3 regions of the Parvibaculum lavamentivorans DS-1 genome follow, and region 3 is predicted to be linked to each of the others. Evidence: predicted binding sites of a transcription regulator. Region 3 holds the regulator's gene; each other region holds the start of a gene.
The links. The regulator PhoB, encoded in region 3, activates phosphate uptake and scavenging genes when phosphate is short. The targets are predictions, from matches to a motif close to TGTCATNNANCTGTCAT.
Positions count from the first base shown of each region.

Region 1 (3,273 bases), 1.1 Mb from region 3:
ACCGTGAAGAGGAAGCAAACTGCGACGCTGACGACGAACGCGATAACCTGATTGCGCGTGACGGCGGAGAGGCACGAACCGATGGCAAGATAGCCGCCCGCCATGAAGAAGCTGCCGAGATAGCCCGCAACAATCACGCCATTATCCGGATCGCCGAGATAATTGACGGTCAGCCACATCGGAAAGGTGAGCGCGAGTGCAATCCCCGAAAAGACCCATGCTGCAAGAAACTTTCCCAGCACCGCCGCCCAGAGAGGAATAGGCAGCGACAGCAGCAACTCGATCGAACCTGTGCGGCGTTCTTCCGCCCAGAGGCGCATGGAGATAGCGGGCAGCAGAAAGAGATAAAGCCAGGGATGAAAGTTGAAGAAGATCGTGAGATCCGCCTGCCCGCTCTCGTAATAGCCGCCGAGATAGAATGTGAAGGCGCCCATCGTGAAGAGAAAGATCACGATGAAGATGAAAGCGAGCGGCGTCGCGAAATAGCCGCCCAGCTCGCGGCGGAACACGGCAAGGAGTTCGTTCATGCCGCGTCCTTTTCTTCTGGCCTTGCATCGGAGCGGGTGAGGCTGCGGAACACCTCGTCGAGACGGCCAGGCTCGCCGTAAAGGGCGCGCACCGGCCAGTTTTCCTCGCGCGCGAGCCGCGCCACCGCATCGACCAGCAGCGTGTCGCTCTCACGCGCCTGCGCGGGGAAAAGCGTGAAGGTTGTTTCTTCGCCCCGTGGCGCGACTTCAATGCTCGCAATACCGGGAAGACTGCGCAGTTTCTCCGCCGTCGCCACCGTGGTCTGCCCGCCAAGCGTGAGGGACACTGCATTGTGATACCGCGAGCGCGCCATGAGGGCCGCCGGTGTCCCGTCCGCAACAATCTGCCCGTGGTCGATGATGAGTGCGCGCGTGCAGATTGCATCGACCTCTTCGAGGATATGCGTCGAGATGACGATTGCCTTTTCCGCGGCCATGCGTCCGATCAGCTTGCGTACTTCGAATTTTTGATTGGGATCGAGCCCGTCGGTCGGTTCGTCCATGATGAGAACGGGCGGATTGTGAAGGATCGACTGCGCGAGGCCGACACGGCGGCGGAAACCCTTCGACAAGGTATCGATCGGCTGATCGAGGACGGAAGAAAGCTCCGTCGCTTCAACAGCACGGTCGACGGCCTTACCCGCTTCGGCGGCGGAAAGCCGGCGTACGCGAGCGATAAACGTGAGGAAGCCGCGCGGCGTCATGTCGCCATAGGCAGGCGCACCTTCCGGCAGATAGCCGATCAGGCGCTGCGCGGCGAGGGTGGACGCGACGACATCATGCCCGCAGACGCGCGCGGAGCCGGCACTCGGCGCAAGAAAGCCGGTGATCATCTTCATCGTTGTGGATTTGCCGGCGCCATTCGGGCCGAGAAAGCCGAGCACTTCGCCGCGTGCGACCGAAAAGCTGATGCGGTCGACGGCGGTGAAAGGACCGAATTGCTTGGTGAGGCCGTCGATGACGATCATCGGCTCACCTGGCGCCATATCCATGTCAGACCGGTTTATGATGCTTCTCCCCGGAACGCCGCCTTTTGATGCCGGCCGCTGTTCCTTTTTCTCCCCCGCGCCTCTCCCCAGGACGGGAAGCTTGTGTAGGACAGCACGCCAACCCCTTCAAGTGAAAGATGTTTCATTTTCCCGGACGGACGGCGCCCAAAACAGAAGCCGCCCGGGAGGGGGGATTCCCGGGCGGCTGGAGCTGTCGCTCATTTAGAGATGTTGTCCTCGACCCCGGGGGGATGGGGTTGGCCCGGCTCCCCCAATCTATCCCGGTGGGGCTGGGGGGCTGATGAAACCGGAACGTCGCAAGGAACCGGGCCAGTGAGGCAACGATGCAAAGATGGAGGTCCAGTGTGGCTGGCGAAGGGCTGAAAAAAGGCAATATTGTGGTTTTAGAAAAAAGCTCGATCTCTTCGAAAATGGCGGAAAGACTGGAGATCGTAACAATCTGATGACGCTGGCAGGCACCCTGTGCCATGCTTTCCGTGAGGGCCGGAGTGTGCCGGCTCATATAGAAGGGAGATCGCCGCCGCATGTCCGACAGCGCCGATTACGGTTCCCGCGCCGGTGAGGCTCCCTCCCGCCTCAGCCTCGTTCCCACGGACCGAAAGACCGATACGGCGGCGCAGAAGCGGCAGCGGGAGCCGGAGGTCTTTTTCAATCGCAGCGAACTCGACGCCATTCTCTCCGTCTACGGTCAAAAAGTGGCCGATGGCGAGTGGCGCGACTATGCGATGGGCGGCTTCAAGGATGTCGCGGTTTTCTCGGTATTCAGGCGGACCAGCGAGATGCCGCTTTACCGCATCGAAAAACGGCCGAAGCTCGCGCGCAAGCAGGGCGCCTACAGCATCGTCGCGGCGACGGGGCTGGTGCTGAAGCGCGGCCATGAGTTGCGGCAGGTGCTGAAGATTTTCGAGAAGCGCGCGCTACGGCTCATCGACGCCTGACAGCGAAAAGCCCCGGTGTTTCCACCGGGGCTTTGTTTTCTGGCTTGCCGCAGCCCGTCAGCTGCGCTGGCTGCCCATGAACTGCAGCAGGAACATGAACATGTTGATGAAGTCGAGATAGAGCGAGAGAGCGCCCATCACGGCTTTCTTGCCTGCGGCGGCGACGCTGTCGCCTTCGTAGTACATGCCCTTGATGCGCTGCGTGTCATAGGCGGTGAGGCCCGCGAAGATCAGCACGCCGAGCACCGAGATCGCGAATTGCAGCGCCGAGCTCGCGAGGAAAATGTTCACAACCATCGCGATGATGATGCCGATCAGACCCATGAACAGGAACGAACCCATCCCGGTCAGATCGCGTTTTGTCGTGTAGCCGTAAAGGCTTAGAGAACCGAACGCCGCCGCCGTCACGAAGAAGGTCGTGGTGATGCTCTCGCCCGTGAAGACGAGGAAAATGCTCGAAAGCGAAAGGCCCATCACACCCGCGAAAGCCCAGAAGAGAAGCTGGGTGGCGCTGAGGCTGAGGCGCTGGATGCCGAAGCTGAGCACCATGACGAAAGCGAGCGGCGCCAGCATCACGACCCATTTGAGAGGGCTCGCGTACAGCGTTTCGCCGAGGGATGTGAGGACCGGACCGCCTGCGGTTTCCTGCACGGCGGCCGTATAGGCGAAGTAGGCGACAAGCCCGGTGAGAGCGAGCGCACCCGCCATGTAGTTGTAAACACGGAGCATATAGCTCCGAAGGCCTTCGTCGACCGCCATATTGGCGCGCGCGCCGAGGCGGGACTGATGAAGCCGTTC
Region 1 is NC_009719.1:1,526,530-1,529,802, reverse strand. Features, by position in the region: gene PLAV_RS07095 (ABC transporter permease subunit) at 1-527, opposite strand, end outside; gene PLAV_RS07090 (ABC transporter ATP-binding protein) at 524-1,519, opposite strand; gene PLAV_RS07085 (DUF2794 domain-containing protein) at 2,062-2,475, shown strand; gene PLAV_RS07080 (Bax inhibitor-1/YccA family protein) at 2,533-3,273, opposite strand, start outside.
Region 1: a site for PhoB is predicted at 1,969-1,985, ahead of PLAV_RS07085 (DUF2794 domain-containing protein). Genes of this name have one in related genera too.

Region 2 (3,273 bases), 1.5 Mb from region 3:
GTTTCGCCGACCGGCCCATGATCCGGATGTCGCAACCGAGCGCCGTATCCATGCCATAACCGGCAGCGCCACCATTTACGGCGCAGATCGTCGGCGTTTCCATTTCCTGCAGCACGGTGGGCGGCGTGTTCTTGAGATCAAGCGTCGTCGAGGTGACACCGCCACTCGAGCCGATCGAAAGGCCGCCGCCCTGTGTCTGCGCGCGAAGGTCGAGCCCGGCGCAGAATGCGCGGCCAGCGCCGGTAAGGATCACGCAGCGCACCTCCGGGTCCGCGTCCGCTTCCTGAAGACGCTTTGTGAGCTGGTTCAGCATCGGACCCGAAATCGTGTTCATGCGCTCGGGCGCATTGAGCGTGATGGTCGCTATGTGCCCATCCACGCCGTAGAGAACTTCCTGTGCTTCCTGCGTCGCCGCCTGTGCCTGGCTCATGGCCCCTCCCGATGTTCTGGTTTTGACGGAATATGTGTTGCGCGCAGTCTAGCCGATAAAATCAGCCGCAAGTAGCCTTGCCGCCCTCGCCGAACCACGGATGGCGGACATAGTCTCCCTCGGCAATGCCCAGACGCTGCGTCAGCCCGCCATTTATTTCGAGCACACCGTTTACCGGTCCGGCCGAGCGATAGATGGCGAGTGTTTCCGGCTCCGTATTCCGCTCGATCCCGGAAATCCGCCCATCCGCTTCGATGAAGATCATGTCGAGGGGGATGTAGGTATTCTTCATCCAGAACTGCGCCGTGTCGCATCGCGGATAAAAGAAAAGCATGCCCCGCTCATCGGCCAGCTTCTCGCGGAACATCAGCCCCCGCTGCTGCTCCTCGTCGTCGACAGCAAGCTCCACGATGAATTCATGCACCTCGCCGCCTGCCGTCTCGATCGTTAGGTTGGCGTCCTGCCCCGGCTTCTCCGTACATCCGGATGAAACAAGAACGGCGCCAAGCACCATCAAAAAGGCATATATGCGCATCAGTCGATCCGCTTCAGTCCGGCGGCGTAGCGTTTCCAGTTCTGGACGTAATGATCGGCGGACAGACGCAGCGCCTCTGCGGTTTCCTTATCCAGTGTACGAACGATCTTGCCGGGCGAGCCGAGCACCATCGAATAGTCCGGGATATCCTTGCCTTCCGAAATCAATGTATTCGCGCCGATCAGGCAGCCCTTGCCGATTTTCGTATTGTTGAGAACGATGCTGCCGATACCGATGAGGCTTCCGTCGCCGATGGTGCAGCCATGCAGCATGACCATATGGCCGATGGTGACGTCGCGCCCGATCGTGAGAGCGGAACCGGGATCGGTATGCAGAACCGAGCCGTCCTGTACGTTGGAGTTTTCGCCGATGGTGATGAGGTCGTTGTCGCCGCGCAGCACCGCGCCGAACCAGACGCTGGCATTCTTCTCCAGCTTCACATTACCCATGACTTCGGCATTGGGCGCGATCCAGTAGTCGCCGGCAGCGGGCAGGATCGGTTTCGTATCGCCGATAGCATAGACGGGCATGAGCTTTCTCCCTGACGGTTGCTTTTGATGCGACTATGGCACGGGCGCGGCCGGGAGACGAGACTTGCGAAACGCTGTAAAACAAGGCTGTCATCGGAGCGTCAAGGCGGAAGCCTAGGGTTGGGTATACGAAACGGGGGCTGAAGGATGAGTGAGTGCGATTCGCGAGGCGAGCAACTCGAAGCCGCGGACGACGAGCCGGTGGCGCGCGCAACCGCGCCCTCGCTCGCCACGCTCTGGCAACGCCGCATCGGCCGGCGCGATCTCCTCTCCGGCTTCGGCAAGGCGGCTCTCCTCGCCACGGTTTCGCCCGCCATCCTCTCGCTCGCAGCCTGTGACGACACGCCCCAATACACGCCCGATGATATTTTCGGTTTCGAGGAAGTGCCGCACGGCATCGACGAAACCCACCACATAGCCGCGGATCACAACGCCGGCATCCTCATCCGCTGGGGCGACCCCGTCCTGCCGGGCGCTCCGCCCTTCAACGTCCTCGAACAGAGCGCCGCTTCTCAGCTTGCACAGTTCGGCTACAACAACGACTACATCGGCTTCATTCCCCTGCCCTATGGGTCGAACGCCAGCGATCGCGGCCTGCTCTGCATCCATCACGAATATACCAATGACGATCTCATGCATGCGGGCATGGCTGACGCGGACCCGCGCGAGTTCTACACGCGCCGCATCGCGGAAATATCGATGGCCGCGCATGGCGGAACGATCGTCGAGGTCGCGCGCGACGGCAACGGCAACTGGCAGGTCGTGACGGAAAGCAAATACAACCGCCGCATCACTCCGCTCTCCACCACCATGAGCATCTCCGGCCCGGCCGCCGGCCATCCGCGCCTGCAGACGAGCGAGGACCCCACCGGTCACAATGTCATGGGTACGTTCAACAACTGCGCCGGCGGCATCACGCCTTGGGGCACATGGCTTATGTCGGAGGAGAACTTCAACTTCTACTTCATCGGCCAGCCCTCCGACGAGGCGGAAGCCGCAAACCATGAACGCATGGGTTTCCCCGCCGGCCGCGCCTATCCCTGGGGTGCCTATCACAAGCGGTTCGACCTCGCCGCCGAACCGCGAGAGCCAAACCGTTATGGCTGGGTGGTGGAGGTCGATCCGCTCGATCCCGCCTCCACGCCGGTCAAGCGTACGGCGCTCGGCCGCTTCAAGCATGAAGGCTGCGAGAACGCGCTGACGAAGGATGGCCGCCTCGTCGTTTACATGGGCGACGACCAGCAGTTCGAATATCTCTACAAATTCGTCACCGCCGGAATGGTCGATGCCGGCGATCGCGCGGCGAATGCAGATCTCCTCGACAATGGCACATTATATGTCGCCCGCTTCGAGGAAGACGGCGGCAGATGGCTGCCGCTCGTGCACGGACAAAACGGCCTCGACGAGACGAATGGCTTCGCCTCCCAGGCGGATGTGCTGATCGAAGCGCGCCGCGCGGCCGATATTCTCGGGGCAACCCCGCTCGACCGCCCTGAAGATGTGACCCCCAGCCCCGCCACCGGCAAAATCTATGTCGCGCTCACCAACTCGAAGGAGCGAGCGCCCGAACAGGTGGACGCCGTAAACCCGCGCGCCGCAAATCTCTGGGGCCAGATCGTCGAGATGGAACCCGAAGGTGGCGATCACGGTGCGGAGAATTTCGCCTGGACGCTCATCGTCAAATGCGGCGATCCGCGCTTCCCCGCCATTGGAGCGGCGTGGCATCCCGATACGGGTGAGAACGGCTGGTTCACCTGTCCTGACAACATGGAGGTGGA
Region 2 is NC_009719.1:2,837,518-2,840,790, reverse strand. Features, by position in the region: gene PLAV_RS13355 (enoyl-CoA hydratase/isomerase family protein) at 1-430, opposite strand, end outside; gene PLAV_RS13350 (DUF192 domain-containing protein) at 492-965, opposite strand; gene PLAV_RS13345 (gamma carbonic anhydrase family protein) at 965-1,495, opposite strand; gene PLAV_RS13340 (PhoX family protein) at 1,643-3,273, shown strand, end outside.
Region 2: a site for PhoB is predicted at 1,584-1,600, ahead of PLAV_RS13340 (PhoX family protein). Genes of this name have one in related genera too.

Region 3 (3,273 bases):
AGACGCCCAGCCAGTTCACCGCCCCGAAACGGCGGGCACCTTCCTCGGGATAGGGCGTGAGGCTCATGGCTTCCTCTTCTGATGCTTCAGGGGCCGAGGCATACGCCAGAGCGGCCTGCCGGGCAATGCGGGAAGGGGGAGAGCCGGAACCGGCCCTGCCGCCCATGTGAGGCCCCGGAAAGCCCCATACAAGGGCGCTGGTGCCGCCGCGATCGCTCTTTTCTGTGGATAAGGGGCGGTGCGGAAGCCCTGCCGGTTGCGGTTTTGCCCCCTGATATTGTATACTTCCGGTTAACGCCTACGAAATCTAGTGGGGTGCCAAAACCCGTAAAGGGCGAGACAGGGCCGGATTTCAGGGCTGATGCCGGGTTGTTCGGGACCGGGCGTCCAACCGGGCCGGAAACCGGCCCCAAGGGGAGTACCATCATGTGGACCGATGAACGCGTGGAACTGCTGAAGAAGCTCTGGGCCGAAGGCCTGAGCGCCAGCCAGGTCGCCAAGCAGCTCGGCGGCGTGACCCGCAATGCGGTGATCGGCAAGGTGCATCGCCTCGGATTGTCAGGCCGCGCCACGCCCAGCCGCCCTGCCCGCTCGCGCGCCCCGGCGCCCCGCACGCTGGTGCGCGGCCGTCCGGACCCGCTGACGGCGGAAGCGCGCGGCGACGAGCGCCAGCGCGAGGCGGCGGCCGAGCGCGCCGAAGCCGCCCATGTCGAGGAACGCGGCCTCGAGCCGATCCAGCGCGCGACCGTCCTCACCCTCACGGAACATACCTGCAAATGGCCGATCGGCGATCCGGGCCGGCCGGGCTTTCATTTCTGCGGCCGGGGTGCCGAACATGGCGCGCCCTACTGCACCGAACATGCGCGCATGGCCTATCAGCCGGCGCAGGCGCGGCGGAACCGCGAGCGCGACCGGATGCGCAGGGACCGGCTGGTAAGCTGAGCGTTTTTCCGGCTCCACTGTCCCCCTAAAGGCGGGTGGGGGACAGGTCGGGGGGCCCAGGAGGGGAAGGAGCAGGCATCCATGGGCCCATGGATGCCTGCTTTTCGTTAGGCCGGCCTATTCGTGGAACTGCTCGTCCAGCGAGTAGCCGGCGGAACGGACCGTGCGGATCGGGTCTTTCTCGCCCTTGTCGTTAAGCGCCTTGCGCAGCCGGCCGACATGAACGTCGACGGTGCGGGCTTCGACATAGACATCCGAGCCCCAGACCGTATCCAGCAATTGCTCGCGGCTGAAGACCCGGCCGGGATGCTGGATCAGGTGATCGAGCAGGCGGTATTCGGTCGGGCCGAGATGGACCTCGCGGTCGCCCCTGCGCACCCGGTGGGCGGCGCGGTCGATCACGATGTCGCCAAAGGTCACGAGGTCTTCCGTGAGGGCCGGCCGGATGCGGCGCATGACGGCGCGGATGCGCGCCAGCAGTTCCGTCATCGAGAAGGGCTTCGTTACATAGTCGTCGGCGCCGATATCGAGGCCGCGAATGCGGTCCGTTTCCTCGCCGCGCGCCGTAATCATGATGATCGGCACATTGCGGGTTTCGGGGCGGCCGCGCAGGCGGCGGCAAAGCTCGATGCCGGAGAGGCCCGGCAGCATCCAGTCGAGCAGGATAAGGTCGGGGGTCGTCTCGCGGATAAGCAGGTCCGCCTCCTCGCCATCGGCGGCGGTGATGACCTTGTAGCCTTCCTTGTCGAGATTGTACTGAAGCAGCGTCAGCAACGCTTCTTCATCCTCGACGATCATGACGCTCGGTTTCATTCTGCGTTCGAACTGGCTGCGCTCAGGCTGACCCTGCTCTGTGTGAGCGGTCTCAGGCCGAATCTGTTCCAAGTCCAAAGCGTGGCCCTGTTCGCCACGACGGGCAAGTGTTGTTATTGCCATTGCCGCACAAGCCTCCTTTAACTGCCGCTGTGAACGGCGGTGGTGCTGGTCGTATCGCCTTTCGGGCGCTCGTCATGAACCCATTCGCCGGTGACGAGGTAGCCGACGGTTTCGGCGATATTGGTGGCGTGGTCGCCGATACGCTCGATGTTCTTCGCAATGAAAAGCAGATGCGTCGAGACGCCGATGGTCCGGGGATCTTCCATCATGTAGGTGAGAAGCTCGCGGAAGACCGAATTGTACATCGCGTCGATTTCCTCGTCGTCGCGCCATACCTCCATGGCCGCCTGCGCCTCGCGGTTCGAATAGGCGTCGAGCACCTGCTTGAGCTGGCGCTGGGCAAGGCGCCCCATGCGCGAGATGCCCTGGATGAGCCGGTTCGCGCCCTCGAAATCGTTCTGCAGAACCATGGCGCGCTTGGCGATGTTCTTCGCGAGGTCGCCGATGCGTTCGAGGTCGATCGAAATCTTGATCGCCGCGATGGCCTCGCGCAGGTCCGCCGCCATGGGCTGGCGCAGCGCGATGAGGCGGATGGCTTGGTTCTCGATCTCGGCCTCCAGCGTGTCGATGCGCTGGTCCTCGCGGATGGTGCGTTCCGCAAGCTGCGTGTCGCGCTTCACCACGGCTTCGATTGCGGCTTGCAACTGCGCCTCCGTCAGCCCGCCCATCTGGGCGATCTGCGCGGAAAGCCCGTCGAGCTCTTCCTGAAACGACTTCACGATATGCTGGGTCACAGCCGGTTCTCCTGTTGGCCTCTTGGCAGATACATCCGCATCGATCAGCCGAAGCGGCCGGTAATGTAATCCTGCGTGCGTTGATCCGAGGGATTGGTGAACATGCGTTCCGTCTCGTCGACTTCGACCAGTTTGCCGAGATGGAAGAAGGCGGCTTTCTGTGAAACGCGCGCCGCCTGCTGCATCGAATGCGTGACGATGACGATAGTGTAGCGTTCGCGCAGTTCGTCGATCAGTTCCTCGACCTTCGCCGTCGCGATCGGATCGAGCGCGGAGCAGGGTTCGTCCATAAGGATCACGTCCGGGTTCACGGCAATCGCGCGGGCAATGCAGAGGCGCTGCTGCTGGCCGCCGGACAGGCCGGTGCCCGGCTCCTTGAGGCGATCCTTCACTTCGTTCCAGAGCCCCGCGCGGCGCAGGCTCGTCTCGACGATTTCATCCATCTCCGAGCCCGCCTTTGCATGTCCGTGGATGCGGGGCCCATATGAAATATTGTCGTAGATCGACTTCGGAAACGGGTTGGGCTTCTGGAAGACCATGCCAATACGCGCGCGCAGCAGCACGGGGTCGATCTTCGCATCGTAGATATTTGCGCCGTCGATCAGGATGGTCCCTGTCACGCTGCAGATGTCGATCGTGTCGTTCATGCGGTTGATGCAGC
Region 3 is NC_009719.1:431,255-434,527, reverse strand. Features, by position in the region: gene PLAV_RS02040 (ABC transporter permease) at 1-67, opposite strand, end outside; gene PLAV_RS02035 (GcrA family cell cycle regulator) at 427-942, shown strand; gene phoB (phosphate regulon transcriptional regulator PhoB) at 1,060-1,755, opposite strand; gene phoU (phosphate signaling complex protein PhoU) at 1,896-2,612, opposite strand; gene pstB (phosphate ABC transporter ATP-binding protein PstB) at 2,657-3,273, opposite strand, start outside.